One region of the Nostocoides sp. HKS02 genome, then DNA from elsewhere that is predicted to be linked to it. Evidence: predicted binding sites of a transcription regulator. Region 1 holds the regulator's gene; the other holds the start of a gene.
The links. Region 1 encodes LexA, which represses DNA repair genes until DNA is damaged. Its sites were predicted from a motif close to TCGAACANNTGTTCGA; they were not measured.

Region 1 (9,035 bases):
ACACCGTCTCGAGCGACGAGATCCGCCCCGACGGCGACATCGCCCTGAACGACCTCGACGTCGCCGCGTTCCGCGTCCCGCTGTGTCTCGTCTGCGGCCGCGACACCCTCAAGCCCGAGGTCGTGTTCTTCGGCGAGTCCGTGCCGAAACCGTTGGTGGAGCACTGTTTTCGGCTCACCGAGCAGGCCGATGCCATCCTCGTCCTCGGCTCGAGCCTCAAGGTCATGAGCGGCTATCGCTTCGTCCGCCGAGCCGCGGCCCTCGGAATCCCGGTGGCCATCATCACCCGCGGCGCCACCCGTGGCGACGCCGACGCGACGCTGCAGCTCGACGCGCCGCTGGGTGCCACCCTGACCGAGCTGGTCAGCCGGCTGGGCGCCTAGCCACGAGCACCGCGTCGATCGCGTCGCCGGCGTCGGTGGGGCGGACGATCTCTTCGCACCGCTCGATCTCGAGTCCGGCCGCGGCCGACCGCAGCTGCTCGAGGGTATGCAGCAGCGACGGATCTGAGGGGCCGCCGACGCCCTCGGTGAGGTTGCGCAGCGCATGACCCACGACGACCAGGGCGCCACCGGGGGCCAGCCACGAGGTGGCGCGCGACAGGACGTCCTGTGACAGGTGCAGGTAGGCGGCGAGGACGAGGTCGTATGCCGTGCGCTCCGGCGGGTGCCACGAACGCACGTCGGCGACGACCCAGTCCACGGCGACCCCTCGCCGGGTCGCCTCGGCGTCGCCCTTGGCCAGTCCCACCGCCGAGAAGTCGACCGCGGTCACCCGCCAGTGCAGGCCGGCCAGCCACACGGCGTGACGGCCCTCGCCGGCACCGAGGTCCAGCGCGCGACCGGGCGGCCAGCCGCCGACGATCCGGGCGACCTCGGCGTTGGGGGTGGCGCTCCAGACCCGGGCGCTCGCGGCATATCGCTGGTCCCACATCTGCTGGCGGTCGGTCATCCCCTTAGCATCGCCGATATGAGCGCCAATGCCGCGGGGGAGCCGGAGATCGTCATCCGCGACGCCGGCCTCGACGACCTGCCGACGATGGCCGCCATCTACGACGAGCAGGTCGGCACCTCGCTCGCGACGTTCGACACCGAGCCCCGTGGGGCGGCATACCTGGGTGAGAAGCTGGCGTCGGCGGGTGGCAGCGACATCGTGCTCGTCGCCCGAGCGGGGGACGAGGTGCTGGGCTACGCGTACTCCGGGCCGTTCCGTCCGCGCCCGGCGTACGCCGGCACCAAAGAGGTGTCGGTCTACCTCGCGGTCGGCGCGCGGCGTCGTGGACTCGGGCGCGCCCTATATGCCGAGCTGCTCGCCCGCCTCGACGCCCGGCCCGACGTGCACACCCAGGTCGCGGTCGTGGCGTTGCCCAATGACGCCAGTGAGGCGCTGCACCGGGCCGTGGGCTTCGAGCAGATCGGGGTGCTCCGGGAGGTGGGGCACAAGTTCGGCCGTTATGTCGACACCGCGTGGTACCAACGGATGGCTTCGGGCGGCTAGGTCTGGCGTGTCGGCGCAACGCTTGGCAGTCTCGTGAGGTGACGCTCGACGAGAGTTTCGGAGGCTGACATGGGCGCGACGAGAATCAGGACCGGTCCGTTCGAGAACGACGACGCACTCGACTTCCTCGACGACCTCGAGGAGTCCGACCCGCAGGAGCGCCGCGTCAAGGTGGAGTCGGCTCTTCGGCGGGTGATCCGCGCGACGGACTACATCGAGGCGTCCACGATGTCGGAGGCGATCGCCGCGGCCGTCGTCGTGGCGGCCTCGGACGACCCTGAGTCGGTCGTGGGGGAGCGCAACGTGCCCCGCTGGCTGGACGAGGAGCCGCTCGACGTCGACGAGCGGCTCGAGGAGTTCGCCACGAAGGCGTTGCACCGGGCGCTGCGCTCCGAGGACAACGAGCTCTGGGAGATCGTGGCCGACGGGGACGCCGGGGACCGCTTCAACACCCGGATCACGCACTACCTCGACGCACTGGGCGACTGAGCCGGCGTCAGGGCCACTGAGCCGGCGTCAGGGCGTCAGATCCGGCGGAGCACCGCCGTGACCTTGCCGAGGATGGTGGCGTGGTCGCCGTCGATCGGCTCGAAGTCCGGGTTGTGCGGCAGCAGCCACACGTGACCGTCCTTGCGCTTGAACGTCTTGACCGTCGCCTCGCTGTCGAGCATGGCCGCGACGATGTCGCCGTTGTCCGCCGTCGGCTGTTGGCGCACGACCACCCAGTCACCGTCACAGATCGCCGCCTCGACCATCGAGTCACCCACGACCTTGAGCAGGAAGAGCTGGCCCTCGCCAACGAGCTGACGGGGCAGCGGGAACACGTCCTCGACGGACTCCTCGGCCATGATCGGCACGCCGGCCGCGATCCGGCCCAGCACAGGGACGTAGGACGCCTCGGGACGGGCGTCGCCCAGGCCGGTCTCGTCGAACGTCGCCGTCTCGTCCTCGGCGCTCGCGCCGCCGCGGTAGCCGCGCGTCTCGGCGGTGGCATCGGGGGAGACGACCTCGATCGCGCGGGGCCGGTTGGGGTCGCGGCGCAGGAAGCCCTTGCGCTCGAGCGTCGACAGCTGGTGGGCGACGGAGCTGGGTGAGGTGAGGCCGACGGCCTCGCCGATCTCGCGCAGGCTGGGCGGGTAGCCGCGGCGGTCGACCGAGTTGCGGATCACCTCGAGGACCCGGCGCTGGCGCACCGTCAGCCCGTCACCGCGGTCGCGGTCGGGAAGCTCCTTGACGTTGTCCTCGCTCATCGCGCTCCTCGTTTCTGCAGGTCAGGTGCCTGTGGCGGGTGGTGCAGGTGGGGCTGTCGGTGGCCTCTGATCTGATCTGAGGCGTGACCACAGCGTATGGCGTTCGAACAGAGTTGCCAAACATGTGTTCGACGCGTGTCTTGAACCTTTCGAACATGCGTGCTAGAAATCAGGCAGAGCGCTTTTCGCACACTCGTTCGAAGAGCCGTCAGATGGAGGAACCGATGAGTGCAGCAGTTGCCTGGGACGTCGCCCCCGCCCCCCTGCGTGTGCCGAGCCGGGTGGCCCGGCCGCACCTGGTCTCCGTGCCCTGCGGCAGCGACGCCGTGGCGGTGCCCGGCGCGCCACTGCGCCTCACCCGCGCGGGCCGCCTCGCCATCACGTCCCTGGTGCTCGTCGTCCTCGTGGCCGCCACCATCGCCCTGCTCTCCGGCGGCGCCTCGGCCACGGTGATCGACCACTCGACGACGGTTCAGGGTGGCCAGACGCTCTCCCAGATCGCGGCTCAGCAGCTGCCCGGCCTGCCGGTCGCCGACGCCGTCGCTCGCATCCAGGTCGCCAACGACCTGACCAGCTCCGAGATCCACGCCGGGCAGAGCCTGCTCATTCCCGCCGTCGGCTGAGCCGGCCCCTGAACGCCCCTGAACGACGCTGAACGGCTGCTGAGCCAACCGCCGCCGGGCTTGGCTGCCGGCCTGCCTGCCGGGCGTGCACCGGCCCGCGAGTTGTGGCAGGTTGACAGCAACATCGCTGATCAGCAGGCAGGGAGGTTCCGCGTGGACGCCAGGAAGGCCTTTCTCTCGTGGCCGGTCGTCCGCCAAGTCCGGTCGGGAGATCTCCTGGGCCGCGGTCCGGCGGTCACTTCGCGGCATACCGAGGAGCTGACCCCGCGCACGAGCACTGCTGACCGGGTCGTGCAGAGCATCTGCCCCTACTGCGCGGTGGGCTGCGGGCAGCGCGTGTTCGTCAAGGACGAGAAGGTCGTCCAGATCGAGGGCGATCCGGACTCGCCGATCTCCCGTGGCCGGCTGTGCCCCAAGGGCTCCGCCAGCGAGCAGCTGGTCAACCACCCCGGCCGCCAGACCGCCATGCTCTACCGCCGCCCCGGGGGCACCCAGTGGGAGTCCCTCGACCGGGACACCGCGCTCGACATGGTCGCCGACCGCTTCGTCGAGAGCCGCCGCCGCGGCTGGCAGGACCACGATGCCAAGGGCAGGTCGCTGCGCCGCACCATGGCCATCGCCTCGCTCGGGGGAGCGACCCTCGACAACGAGGAGAACTACCTCATCAAGAAGCTGTTCACCGCGGCGGGCGCGATCCAGATCGAGAACCAGGCGCGTATTTGACACTCCGCCACGGTCCCCAGTTTGGGGGCCTCGTTCGGGCGCGGAGGCGCCACCCAGTACCTCCAGGACCTCGCCAACGCTGACTGCATCGTCATCCAGGGGTCGAACATGGCCGAGTGCCACCCGGTCGGCTTCCAGTGGGTGGTCGAGGCGCGGCGCAAGGGTGCCAAGGTCATCCACATCGACCCGCGGTTCACCCGCACCTCGGCCAGCGCTGACAAGCACCTGCCGATCCGGGCCGGCAGCGACGTCGTCTTCCTCGGTGCCCTGGTCAACCACGTCCTGACCAACGAGCTCTACTTCAAGGACTACGTCGTGGCGTACACCAACGCCGCCACGCTGATCAGCACGGACTTCCAGGACACCGAGGACCTCGACGGGCTCTTCTCCGGCTACGACCATGACAAGGGTGGCTACGACCAGACGTCGTGGTCCTACGCGACCGCCGACGATGGCGGCGACGGCGACGGCGACGGCGACGGCGACGGCGACGGCGACGGCGACGGCGACGGCAAGCGGACCGTAGTGGGCGACGCCGGCGCCGAGCAGCAGCACGGCAGCCAGAAGTCCGCACACTCCGCCGGTGACCAGCACGGCTCCGGGGGCCCGGCGCTGGAGCACGCCCGGGTGCTGCGCGACGAGACGCTCCAGGACCCGCAGACGGTCTTCCAGATCCTCAAGCGGCACTACGCCCGGTACACCCCCGAGATGGTCGCGCAGGTCTGCGGCATCTCCGTCGACGACTTCGACTACGTCGCCAGGGCCATCACCGAGAACAGCGGCCGGGACCGCACCACGTCCTGGGTCTACTCCGTGGGCTGGACCCAGCACACGCTCGGTGCCCAGTTCATCCGCACCTCCGCGATCCTGCAGCTGCTCCTGGGCAACGTCGGTCGTCCCGGCGGCGGCATCATGGCGCTGCGCGGCCATGCCAGCATCCAGGGCTCGACCGACATCCCGACGCTCTACAACATCCTCCCCGGTTACCTCGCCATGCCAATGGCCGGCAGCCACGACACCTGGGCGCAGTACCTCGAGGCGATCGCGAGCAAGGAGCAGAAGGGCTTCTGGGCCAACGCCGACGCGTATGCCGTGAGCCTGCTCAAGTCGTGGTGGGGCGAGCACGCCAGCGCGGACAACGACTGGTGCTACGACTACCTCCCACGTCTGACCGGGCCGCACGGCACCTACCAGACGGTCATGGCGATGCTCGACGATGAGGTCGAGGGCTACTTCCTGCTGGGCCAGAACCCGGCCGTCGGCTCGGCCCACGGGCGCATGCAGCGGCTGGGCCTGTCCCACCTGAAGTGGCTCGTGGTTCGTGACCTCAACCTGATCGAGTCAGCCACCTTCTGGAAGGACAGCCCCGAGATAGCCACCGGCGAGCTGGCCACCGAGGACATCCAGACCGAGGTCTTCTTCTTCCCGGCCGCCTCGCACGTGGAGAAGTCCGGCAGCTTCACCCAGACCCAGCGGCTGCTCCAGTGGCACCACAAGGCGGTCGAGCCGCCCGGCGACTGCCAGAGCGACCTCGAGTTCTTCCACCTGCTCGGCCAGCGCATCCGCGAAAAGCTCAAGGACTCCACCGACCCCCGCGACCGACCGCTGCTCGACCTGACCTGGGACTACCCACTCGAACCGTCCGGCGAGATCGACGCCGAGGCCGTCCTGCGTGAGATCAACGGGGTCCACCTCAGCGGCGACGATGCCGGCAAGCCGCTCGACAACTACCTGGCCATGCGGGCCGATGGCTCGACCACCGGTGGGTGCTGGATCTACGCCGGGGTCTTCGCCGGCGGGGTCAACCGCGCGGCGAGCCGAGTCCCGGGGCGCGAGCAGTCCGAGGTGGCGCCTGACTGGGGTTGGGCGTGGCCGATGAACCGCCGGATCCTCTACAACCGCGCGTCGGCTGACCCGGCCGGCAAGCCGTGGAGCGAGCGCAAGGCCTACGTGTGGTGGGACGAGGAGAAGGCGACGTGGACCGGCAAGGACGTCCCGGACTTCCCGGTGGCCACGCGCCCCGACCACCGACCGCCACCGGGCACGGGCGGCCCGGACGGCCTGGCCGGTGACGACCCGTTCGTCATGCAGGCCGACGGCAAGGGCTGGTTGTTCGCGCCCAAGGGCCTGGTCGACGGACCGCTGCCGACCCACTACGAGCCGCAGGAGTCCCCGGTCCAGAACCCCCTCTACGCCCAGCAGTCCAGCCCGACGCGGGTCGTGTTCCCCCGCAAGGACAACCTCTGGAGCCCGTCGGGCACGAGTCCTGGCGCCGAGGTCTACCCCTACGTGTTCACGACGTACCGGCTCACCGAGCACCACACGGCCGGTGGCATGTCCCGATGGCTGCCCTACCTCGCCGAGCTCCAGCCCGAGTTCTTCTGCGAGGTGAGCCCAGAGCTCGCCCAGGAGCGGGGCCTCGAGAACGGCGGGTGGGCGACGCTCGTCTCCGCGCGGTCGGCGATCGAGGCGAGGGTCCTGGTCACCGAGCGGATGACGCCGCTGGTCATCAACGGGCGCACCATCCACCAGATCGGGCTGCCGTACCACTGGGGCGTCGGCAGCGACGCGATCGTCTCCGGCGACGCGGCGAACGACCTGCTCGGTGTCGCCCTGGACCCCAACGTCCAGATCCAGGAGTCCAAGGTCGGCTCGTGCGACATCCAGCCCGGTCGACGGCCGCGCGGTGAGGACGTCCTACGGCTGGTTGCCGAGTACCAGTCACGGTCGGGTACTACCGTCCAGACCGGCAACGAGCTGGCCACCGACCACACCAATGACGACCACACCAATGACGACCACACCAATGACGACCACACCAACGACCACCAGGACGAGGGGCGCGACCGATGAGCTTCTGGAACAACCAGCTCTCCGGTCCGACCGACCCTGCGACGGACGCGGGCTGGACCGGCGACAGCGCACGCAAGGGCTTCTTCACCGACACCTCGATCTGCATCGGCTGCAAGGCCTGCGAGGTGGCCTGCAAGGAGTGGAACGCCATCCCCGAGGACGGCCTCGACCTGCTCGGGTCCTCCTATGACAACACGGGCGCGCTCGGAGCGAGCACCTGGCGCCACGTCGCGTTCATCGAGCAGGACGGCGACCGGATCGCGGCGGCGCGCGAGTCCGGGCGCCGCCTCATCGACCTCGGTATGCCGGCTCTGCGCACCGAGGTCGACGCCGAGGTCGGCTCGGGTGTGGGGTCCGACGTGGACTCCGTCGCGAAGGCGTTCGCCGAGGACCAGATGCCCGACTTCCGCTGGCTGATGTCGTCCGACGTGTGCAAGCACTGCACCCACGCGGCCTGTCTCGACGTCTGCCCGACGGGGGCCTTGTTCCGCACCGAGTTCGGCACGGTGGTGGTCCAGGACGACGTCTGCAACGGCTGCGGGTACTGCGTCCCGGCGTGCCCGTTCGGCGTCATCGAGCGCCGCCCCGGCGACGACACGGTCACCAACGCCGGCGCCGCCCAGAAGTGCACGCTCTGCTACGACCGGATCGGCCACGACCAGACGCCAGCCTGTGCGCAGGCGTGCCCGACCACCTCGATCCGGTTCGGTGACCTCGCCGACATGCAAGCCGAAGCCCACGAGCGGGTGGCCCAGCTCCACGACCAGGGCTACCCCGAGGCGCGGCTGTACGGCGCGAACGAGAATGACGGCGTCGGCGGCACCGGGTCGGTCTTCCTGCTGCTCGACGAGCCCGAGGTCTACGGCCTGCCACCGGACCCCCGGGTCACCACTGCCGCCCTGCCCGACATGTATCGCAAGGCCGGCCTGGCTGGGCTGGCGATGCTCGTCCTTGCCGCGGGCTCGTTCCTCGGAGGCCGCCGGCGATGACCACCAACCCCCTCGACTCCGACCGCCCGCCCGAGCGCAGCCGGGCCGAGCGTCGGGCCGAACGCCGCGATGGTGGTCGCGACGGTGGCCGCCGCCGCGACGAGTCGATGATGGTGCCGGACGTGAAGTTCGACAGCTACTACGGCCGGCCCGTGGTCAAACCCGCGCCGTGGGAGGCCGACATCCCGGCCTACATCTTCCTCGGTGGGCTGGCCGCAGGGTCCGCGCTGCTCGGTGCGGGTGGGGCAGCGCGCCGGCTGCCGGTGCTGCGCCGCAACAGCCGGTATGCCGCGCTGGCGGCCCTCACCGCGGGTGGCCTCGCGCTGGTGCGCGACCTCGGCAAACCCGCGCGTGCCCTCAACATGATGCGCACGGTCAAGCTCACCTCGCCGATGTCGGTGGGCAGCTGGATCCTCACGGGCTTCGGCGCGTTTGCCGGACTGGCTGTGGCGTCCGAGGCGAGCCGCGAGCTGCTCGACGACGACTCCGCGCTGGCCGGTGCGCTGAGGTTCGTCGACCCGGCCGCGTCCGCGGGGTCGGCGCTGCTGGCCGCGCCGCTCGCGGCATACACGGCGGTGCTGCTGGCCGACACGGCCACGCCCACTTGGCACGAGTCCTATCGCGAGCTGCCGTTCGTGTTCGTCGGTTCGGCCAGCGCAGCAGCCGCCGGGCTCGCCCTGGTCACCGCACCGCCGGAGCAGACCGGACCGGCCCGTCGGATGGCCGTGGCCGGGGCTGCGCTGGAGCTGGCGGCCATGGACCGTCTCGAGCGCAGCCTTGGCGAGACGCTCGCCGAACCGCTCAAGACCGGCCACGCCGGCACCTTGCTGAAGGCCAGCCGGGCGCTCACGGTCGCCGGTGCGGCCGGGGGAGCCGTGCTCGGTCGCCACCGCACCGCCGCGGTCCTCAGTGGTCTGGCGCTGATGGCCGGCTCGGTGTGCACGCGGTTCGGGATCTTCGAGGCGGGCATGGAGTCCGCCAAGGACCCGCGCTACACCGTGGCACCGCAACGCGAACGTCTCGAACGGCGCCGCGAGCGGGGAGTCACCGACGACTCGATCACGACCGGTCGATAGCGCTCACTCGCGCACGTCGGCAGC
Region 2 (9,035 bases), 410 kb from region 1:
GCTGCGGCGGCGCTGGCCGGTCGGGGGTGTGGCGTCGCCTGTCCCGGCCACCAACTACGATGAGGGCGAAGCGCGATTCCTGCGCTGCGCCCTGAACAGATCTGGAGTTGGACCCCATGTCCGCCGACGCAACCACCACCAGCCAGCCCACCACCGGCACCTCGCGCGTCAAGCGCGGCATGGCCGAGATGCTCAAGGGTGGCGTCATCATGGATGTCGTCAACGCCGAGCAGGCCAAGATCGCCGAGGACGCCGGCGCCGTCGCCGTGATGGCCCTCGAACGCGTGCCGGCCGACATCCGCGCCCAGGGCGGCGTCTCGCGCATGTCCGACCCCGACATGATCGACGGCATCATCGAGGCCGTCTCGATCCCGGTGATGGCCAAGGCCCGCATCGGCCACTTCGTCGAGGCCCAGGTCCTGCAGTCCCTCGGGGTCGACTACATCGACGAGTCCGAGGTGCTGACCCCGGCCGACTACGCCAACCACATCGACAAGTGGAACTTCACGGTTCCCTTCGTCTGCGGCGCGACCAACCTCGGCGAGGCACTGCGGCGCATCACCGAGGGTGCGGCGATGATCCGCTCCAAGGGCGAGGCCGGCACCGGTGACGTGTCCAACGCCACGACGCACATGCGCCAGATCCGCCAGCAGATCCGCCGCCTCCAGGGCCTGCCCGAGGACGAGCTCTACGTCGCCGCCAAGGAGCTCCAGGCTCCCTTCGACCTCGTCAAGGAGGTCGCCGAGGCCGGCAAGCTCCCCGTCGTGCTCTTCACCGCGGGTGGCATCGCCACCCCGGCCGACGCGGCCATGATGATGCAGCTCGGCGCCGAAGGCGTCTTCGTCGGGTCCGGCATCTTCAAGTCCGGCAACCCGGCCCAGCGCGCCGAGGCGATCGTCAAGGCCACCACGTTCTTCGACGACCCCGACGTCATCGCCAAGGTCTCGCGCGGGCTCGGCGAGGCGATGGTGGGCATCAACGTCGACGAGATCCCCGAGCCCCACCGTCTGGCCGAGCGCGGCTGGTAGCACCTCAGTCCGGCAGCACCATGAACAGCACGGGCAGGTGGTCGGCGGGCAACCACGAGGGGCGACCCTCGCCGACCACCTGCCAGCCGGTGCGTCGATAGAGCGCGACTGCCGAGGTGGTCTCCTGCACCACGTCGAGGACCGGGGTGCGGCCCGACTCGCGGATCGCCGCGACCGCGGTCGAGAGCAGCGCCGTGCCGACGCCGCGACCCTGGACGGTGTGGTCGACGAACAGGACGGCCACGGCTGCCAGCTGCTCGCGCGACCGGCCGGTCCCCGCGGTCCACAGGTCGGCCTCGAGACCCGGTTGCACCCGCTCGACGGCGACGTGGCCGACCACCCGGCCGTCGAGCTCGGCGGCCCACGCGGCGTCCTCGTCGGAGCGCGCGATGAAGCGCTCCGCCGGGAACGGCAGCGGCCAGTTCTGTGGGTAGCCCGTGTGCGGTCGCTGCGCTGCGAGCACCTCGACCAGCACCGCGATGTCCTGCGGCACCCGCTTCCGAACGACGACCTCGCCCATCACCTCACGCATCACCTCACCCATGGCGTCACTCTAGGTCGCCGGGTCAGTGCCCGGCCCCACGCGATCGTGAGACCGAGGGCGGCTCTACGCTGGCGCGGTGAGTCCTGTTCCCACCATTGGTGTCCTGGCCGTCCAGGGAGACGTGCGTGAGCACCTGTATGCCGTCGAGCAGGCGGGTGCACGCGCCACCACGGTGCGCCGTCAGTCCGAGCTGGACACCGTCGACGCGCTGATCATCCCGGGCGGCGAGTCGACGACCATGGACAAGCTCGTGCGCGCGTTCGACCTCGCCCAGCCGCTGCGCGAGCGGCTGGCAGCCGGCATGCCGGCATACGGCTCGTGCGCCGGGATGATCATGCTGGCCGACCGCATCGCCGACGCGCGCCCCGACCAGCAGACCCTCGGGGGGCTCGACATCACGGTGCGCCGCAACGCGTTCGGCCGCCAGGTCGACTCCTTCGAGGAGGACATCCACTTCCGGGGCCTCGAGGGCACCGTGCGCGCGGTGTTCATCCGCGCGCCGTGGGTGGAGGAGACCGGTGAGGGCGTCGAGGTCCTGGCGCGTGTGGAGGACGGTCCCGCCGCAGGTAGGATCGTCGCCGTTCGTCAGGGGGCCCTGCTCGCCACGTCCTTCCACCCGGAGGTCAGCGGCGACCACCGGGTCCATGCCGAGTTCGTCGACATCGTGAGGGACCATCTGTTGGGAGGCGTGGCATGAGCGGCCACAGCAAGTGGGCGACCACCAAGCACAAGAAGGCAGCGATCGATGCCAAGCGCGGCAAGCTGTTCGCCAAGCTGATCAAGAACATCGAGGTCGCCGCCCGTCAAGGCGGTGGTGACGTCACGGGCAACCCCACGCTCTACGACGCGATCCAGAAGGCCAAGAAGTCCTCGGTCCCCAACAACAACATCGACAACGCGGTCAAGCGCGGCTCGGGTGCGACAGCCGGCGGTTCCGACTGGGAGACCATCACCTACGAGGGCTACGCCCCGGGTGGGGTGGCCGTGCTGATCGAGTGCCTCACCGACAACCGCAACCGGGCAGCCGCCGAGGTGCGCACCGCGTTGACGCGCAACGGCGGACAGCTGGCCGACCCCGGCTCGGTGTCCTATGTCTTCGACCGCAAGGGCGTCGTGGTCGTGCCCAAGGGCGACCAGACCGAGGACGACATCCTCGAGATCGTGCTCGAGGCCGGCGCCGACGAGGTCAACGACCTGGGCGACTCCTTCGAGATCATCTCCGAGGCGAGCGACTTCGTGGCGGTGCGCCAGGCAATCCAGGAGGCCGGCATCGACTACGACTCGGCCGAGGCCTCCTGGGTGCCCAACCTCCAGGTGCCGCTCGACCTCGAGGGCGCGCGCAAGATGATCCGGGTCATCGAGGCCCTCGAGGACTCCGACGACGTCCAGGACGTCTTCGCCAACGGTGACATCAGCGACGAGGTGCTGGCCGAGCTCGACGCCGAGGAGTGACCGGCCGCGCGGGCCACGCTCCGCTCCGTATGCCGTGTCATGCGTGGTCATGCCCGGTCATGCGCGTGTTGGTGCGGGGGAGTGCCGAGTGGGCTGTGTAGCGTCTGACCGAACAGGTGTTCGGATCGAAGGAGAGTCGACGTGCGAGTTCTCGGGGTCGACCCCGGTCTCACCCGCTGCGGTATCGGCGTGGTCGAGGGCGGTCGTGGCCGCTCCGTGCGCCTGGTCGCCGTCGGGGTGGTCCGCACTCCACCTGGTCACCCCACCGCCCAGCGGCTGCTCTACCTGCAGGACGAACTCGAGACCTGGCTCGACCGGTTCGAGCCCGACGCGGTGGCCGTGGAGCAGGTTTTCGCCGACGTCAACGTCGCGAGTGTGATGACCACCATGCAGGCGTCGGCGGTCCCCATGCTCGCCGCGGCACGGCGCGGCCTGCCGGTCACCCTCCACACGCCCACCTCGGTCAAGGCCGCGGTGACCGGCTCGGGCCGCGCGGACAAGGCGCAGGTCACGGCGATGGTCGCCCGCATCCTGCGGATGGAGACCGCGCCCAAGCCCGCCGATGCCGCGGACGCCCTCGCCCTGGCGATCTGCGACCTGTGGCACGGCGGCGCGACGAACCGGCTGGCCCTCGCCGCGGCCAGCGAGCGGGCGCGCCTCACCGCTGCCGGGCACCGGGCGGTGGCCCAGTGATCGCGTCCGTACGGGGGCCTGTCCGGTCCATCGGGCTCGACCGCGTCGTCGTCGAGGTCGGGGGAGTCGGCATGCTGCTGCACACCACGCCCGCCACGGCCGCGAGCCTCCACCACGGTCAGGAGGCGCTCCTGTCGACGACCCTGGTCGTGCGTGAGGACTCCCTCACCCTCTACGGCTTCGGCTCCGACGACGAGCGGGACATCTTCGAGGTGGTGCAGACCGTGTCCGGCGTCGGCCCCAGGTTGGCGCTGGCCATGCTCTCGGTGCTCGCTCCGGACCGGGTGCGCGCGGCGATCAGCGGCTCCGACATCGCCGCCCTGACCACCGTGCCCGGCATCGGCAAGAAGGGCGCCGAGCGCATGGTCCTCGAGCTGCGCGACAAGATCGGCGTGCTGCCCGGTGGGGTCGCGGCGTCTGCGACCACAGCCACGGCTGGGCGGGGCGGGGCGTGGCGCGAGCAGGTCGGTGAAGCCCTGGTGGGTCTCGGGTGGTCCGCCAAGCAGGCCGAGGACGCTGTCGCCCGGGTGGCTGAGGGGGCTGACGGGGCCGGAGCCGAGCCGAACGTCTCCGACCTGCTGCGCGCCGCGTTGCGCGAGCTGGGACCGCGCTGATGGCTGACGGCTTCTCCTCCGAGATCTACGAGGACGACTCCCTCGACGCGACCGCGCGGATCGTCGACCCGGGCACCGATGCCGACGACCGCACCGTCGAGGCAGCGTTGCGCCCGCGGCGGCTGAGCGAGCTGTCGGGGCAGCAGCGGGTTCGCGACCAGCTGTCCCTCGTGCTCGAGGCGGCCCGGCGCCGCGGCACCGCTCCCGACCACGTGCTGTTCTCCGGGCCCCCCGGGCTCGGCAAGACGACCCTGGCGATGATCGTGGCCGCCGAGCTCGAGCGGCCGATCCGGATCACCAGCGGGCCGGCGATCCAGCACGCCGGCGACCTGGCGGCGCTGCTGTCCTCGCTCATGGAGGGCGAGGTGCTCTTCCTCGACGAGATCCACCGGATGTCGCGCTCGGCCGAGGAGATGCTCTACCTCGCCATGGAGGACTTCCGGGTCGACGTCATCGTCGGCAAGGGCCCCGGCGCGACGGCCATCCCGCTGGAGCTGCCGCCGTTCACGGTCGTCGGAGCGACGACGCGCGCCGGCTTGCTGCCGGCCCCGTTGCGCGACCGGTTCGGGTTCACCGGGCACCTCGACTTCTACGCGACCGAGGACCTCGTCGCGATCCTGCACCGGTCGGCCAGGCTGCTCGGGGTGCGGGCTGACGCCGCCGGGATCAGCGAGATCGCGGGCCGGTCGCGCGGCACGCCGCGCATCGCCAACCGGCTGCTGCGCCGCGTCCGCGACTGGGCACAGGTGCACGGCCAGGGTGTCGTCGACGAGCTGGCCGCGCACGCCGCGCTCGCGCTGTTCGATGTCGACGACCGGGGTCTGGACCGCCTCGACCGCGCCGTGCTCGACGCCCTGTGCCGCCGCTTCGCAGGAGGGCCGGTCGGCCTGTCGACGCTCGCGGTGGCCGTGGGTGAGGAGGCCGACACGGTCGAGACGGTCGCGGAGCCGTTCCTCGTGCGTGAGGGGCTGATCGCCCGGACGCCCCGGGGCCGGGTCGCCACGGCGCAGGCCTGGAGCCACCTGGGCCTCACGCCGCCGCACGGTGTCGACCTCCAGGCGCCGCTGCCGCTCGAGGGTGAGGCTGGGCGCTTCGGCGGCTGAACGGCATACGGTCGCCGGGCGGGCCGCACCCCCGGAACGCCACACCGGTGAGGCACGTTGGTCGGTATGCCGTGTGTCACCTACACTCGGGCGGTCGCCCCGATGGTGCGCACCCACACCCACCTCGCCCTGAAGGACTTCCTCATGTCAAGTGGCGGCTCGCCAGCCAGCCTGCTCATCTTCCTGCTGCCCGTGCTGCTGATCGGCTTCATGATCTTCAGCCAGCGTCGTCGGCAGCGCGAGGTGCAGACCCTGCAGAGCGCCCTGGCCGTGGGTGACGAGGTGTGCACGACGTCCGGCATGTTTGGCACGATCCGCAGCCTCGACGACGCCGTCGTCACCCTCGAGATCGCTCCCGGGGTCACCGTCCGTTACGACCGGCGTGCGATCGGCACCAAGGTGAGCCCCACGGAGCCCGCCACCGACGCGCCCAGCAGCACCGAGTAGGGGTCATCGCACGTGGCAATCAACCCGCACCACCGCAAGCCCCTCCGCGTCCTGTCGGCGCTGGCGGCCATCATCCTCGGGCTCTACGGCCTGCTGTTCGCCGTGACGACCTGGGGTGACGCCAGCTGGAAGCCCAAGCTGGGGCTCGACCTCGAGGGTGGCACGCAGCTGGTGCTCCAGCCGGTCCTGGTTGGCAGCCAGAAGGTGTCCTCCGACCAGCTGAACCAGGCGCGCGACATCATCGTGCAGCGAGTGGACGCCAACGGTGTCGCGGGCGCCGAGGTCACCACCCGCAACGGCGAGGACATCGTCGTGAGCATGCCCGGCATCCCTGACCGGGCAACCGAGGACGCCATCCGCAAGTCATCGCAGATGCAGTTCCGCGGAGTCCTGGAGTCGGCGGCCGGGACGACGGCACCGGTCCCGAGCACCACGCCCACGGGTTCGCCCACCGGGTCCGGCACGTCCGCACCGACTCCGAGCGCGACCGCCACCGTCAAGGCGCCGGCCACGAGCGCCACGACCAAGGCGAAGTCGGGCCTGCCCGGGGCCTTCGTCAAGGCCACCACGGCACCCACGCCGGCCGCGACGGCCACCCCCGGGGCCGCCGCGACCGCGGCTGCCACCGCCACCTCGGGCACGACCCCTGCGACGACGCCCAAGGACCCCAACGACCTCGCGTGGATCACGCCTGACGTGGCGAAGGCCTTCCAGCAGCTCGACTGCGTGAAGGACTCCGCGGCCCTCGACAAGGTCGTCAACGACCCGAAGAAGCCGCTGGTCACCTGCAGCGTCGACAACACCGAGAAGTTCGTGCTCGGGCCGGTCATCGTCGCCGGCGACCAGATCGACAGCGCCCAGGCCGGGTATCAGCCGCTGCCCAACGGTCAGCCGTCCAGCACGGTCGAGATCCAGCTCTCCTTCAAGTCCAGCGGCACCAAGGCGTACGGCGAGGCGAGCACCCGCATGGTGAGCCTGCCGAGCCCGCGCAACCGGATGGCTGCGGTCCTCGACTCGCGCTCGATCGTCGCGCCGTCGTTCAACGAGGCCATCCTGGCCGGCCAGGCCAGCATCACCGGCAACTTCACCATCCAGGAAGCGCGCGACCTCGCCAACCAGCTGAAGTTCGGCGCGTTGCCGATGTCGTTCTCCCTCCAGACCCGCGACCAGATCAGCCCCACGCTCGGCAGCGAACAGCTCCGGATGGGCCTGATCGCCGGCATCATCGGCTTCGCGCTGGTCTTCCTCTACTCCCTGGCCCAGTACCGCGCCCTGGGCTTCGTCACCGTGCTCTCGATCGTCATCGCGGCACTGCTGACCTACGTCGCCATCTCGCTGCTGGGCTGGTCGCACAACTTCCGCCTCGACATGGCCGGGGTGACGGGTCTGATCGTGGCCATCGGTGTCACCGCCGACTCGTTCATCGTGTACTTCGAACGCATCCGCGACGAGGTGCGCGAGGGCCGCCCCCTGCGGGCCGCGGTCGACACCGGGTGGCGGCGCGCACGGCGCACGATCCTCGCGGCGGACGGCGTCAACTTCCTCGCCGCGGTGGTGCTCTACGTGCTCGCGTCCTCCAACGTGCGTGGCTTCGCGTTCACCCTGGGCCTGACCACCCTCATCGACCTGCTCATCGTCGTGATGTTCACCCACCCGCTGGTCGCCGTGTTGGCGAGCACGAAGTTCTTCGGCGGTGGCCACCGGTGGTCCGGGCTGGACCCGGAGCGGCTCGGCGCCAAGCTGGTGCGGTATGCCGGCCGCGGCCGTGTGGCGGTCGCCCAACCCCGCACCGCCACGAGCGATGGGAGCGTGCTGTGATCAACTTCGCCGCCTTCGGCAACGACCTCTACACCGGCCGGCGCTCGATCGACTTCGTCGGACGCAACCGTCGCTGGTACGCGCTGTCCGGGGTCTTCATCGTCCTCGCCGCCATCGGCCTGGTCTGGCACGGGCTCAACCTCAGCCTCGAGTTCCGCGGCGGTTCCGAGTTCCGCGTCTCGGGCGTCAGCACGTCCTCGGACTACGAGGCCCGGGCCAAGGGCGCCGTCAACAGCGTCGCCGCGGCGGGCGCCGCCGAGGTGACCCGGGTCGGCAGCGGCACCGTGCGGGTGCAGACCGAGAAGCTCACGGACGCGCAGAGCGAGCAGGTGCGCGATGCCCTGGCGACGAGGTTCGGCACGACACCGACCAACGTCTCGGCCTCGTTCGTGGGTCCGTCGTGGGGTGCCTCGGTGAGCCAGCAGGCGCTCAAGGCCCTTCTGGTATTCCTCGCCCTGGTCTCGATTGTGATGGCCATCTACTTCCGCACCTGGAAGATGGCGGTCGCCGGGCTGGTCGCCCTGCTCCACGACCTGTTCATCACCGTCGGCATCTATGCCCTGGCGGGCTTCGAGGTGTCCCCGGCCACGATGATCGGGTTCCTCACGATCCTCGGCTACTCGCTCTACGACACCGTCGTGGTGTTCGACAAGGTCCGCGAGAACACCACCGAGGCGCTGGGCAACGGTCGGATGACCTACGCCCAGGCGGCCAACCTCGCGGTCAACCAGACCCTCGTCCGGTCGATCAACACGACGGTCGTCGCGCTGCTCCCCATCGGGTCGATCCTGGCCATCGGCTTCCTCTTCCTCGGGCCGGGCACCCTGCTCGACCTCGCCCTGGCCTTGTTCGTCGGGATCGCGGTGGGCGCGTACTCGTCCATCTTCATCGCCACCCCGCTGCTCGTGCACCTGCGCTCGAGTGAGCCAGCGGTCGTCGAGCTCGACAAGAAGGCCAAGCGCTACCAGGCGCGCCACGGTGGCGTGGTGTCCTCCTCGGATGCCGCACCCGTGCCGCACGGGGCGGACGACGCTCCGGATGCCCCCGCGCGGGCCGACGAGCTCGCCGCGGCGAGTGCGTCGAGCCAGGCCACCACGGCCACCACGGCCACCACGGGCGATGCCGGCACCCCGGGCGCCGGCGTGGTCCGCGAGACACACAAGTACGCCCAGACCGGTCCCCGCAACCAGCCTCGGCGTCCGCCGAAGTCGAGGCGCTGAGCCCGGGTGCCGATGACCGACACCCTGGCTGACCTCGTCAGGTCGCGCCTGCGCGACGTCGCCGACTTCCCGAGCCCCGGCATCCTGTTCAAGGACGTCACGCCGGTGCTGGCCGA

Region 2: ruvC (crossover junction endodeoxyribonuclease RuvC) is a predicted target of LexA. The motif match lies at 3,133-3,148, and genes of this name have one in related genera.

Annotation. Positions count from the first base shown of each region.
Region 1 covers NZ_CP046121.1:1,502,738-1,511,772, reverse strand. Annotated here, with positions in the region: gene GKE56_RS07160 (NAD-dependent protein deacetylase) at 1-383, shown strand, start outside; gene GKE56_RS07155 (bifunctional 2-polyprenyl-6-hydroxyphenol methylase/3-demethylubiquinol 3-O-methyltransferase UbiG) at 364-951, opposite strand; gene GKE56_RS07150 (GNAT family N-acetyltransferase) at 970-1,497, shown strand; gene GKE56_RS07145 (DUF4259 domain-containing protein) at 1,567-1,986, shown strand; gene lexA (transcriptional repressor LexA) at 2,022-2,747, opposite strand; gene GKE56_RS07135 (LysM peptidoglycan-binding domain-containing protein) at 2,972-3,370, shown strand; gene fdh (formate dehydrogenase) at 3,524-6,946, shown strand; gene GKE56_RS07125 (4Fe-4S dicluster domain-containing protein) at 6,943-7,935, shown strand; gene nrfD (NrfD/PsrC family molybdoenzyme membrane anchor subunit) at 7,932-9,011, shown strand; gene GKE56_RS07115 (rhodanese-like domain-containing protein) at 9,015-9,035, opposite strand, start outside.
Region 2 covers NZ_CP046121.1:1,095,081-1,104,115, reverse strand. Annotated here, with positions in the region: gene pdxS (pyridoxal 5'-phosphate synthase lyase subunit PdxS) at 117-1,028, shown strand; gene GKE56_RS05205 (GNAT family N-acetyltransferase) at 1,033-1,572, opposite strand; gene pdxT (pyridoxal 5'-phosphate synthase glutaminase subunit PdxT) at 1,649-2,269, shown strand; gene GKE56_RS05195 (YebC/PmpR family DNA-binding transcriptional regulator) at 2,266-3,024, shown strand; gene ruvC (crossover junction endodeoxyribonuclease RuvC) at 3,166-3,717, shown strand; gene ruvA (Holliday junction branch migration protein RuvA) at 3,714-4,331, shown strand; gene ruvB (Holliday junction branch migration DNA helicase RuvB) at 4,331-5,434, shown strand; gene yajC (preprotein translocase subunit YajC) at 5,537-5,881, shown strand; gene secD (protein translocase subunit SecD) at 5,894-7,699, shown strand; gene secF (protein translocase subunit SecF) at 7,696-8,919, shown strand; gene GKE56_RS05160 (adenine phosphoribosyltransferase) at 8,932-9,035, shown strand, end outside.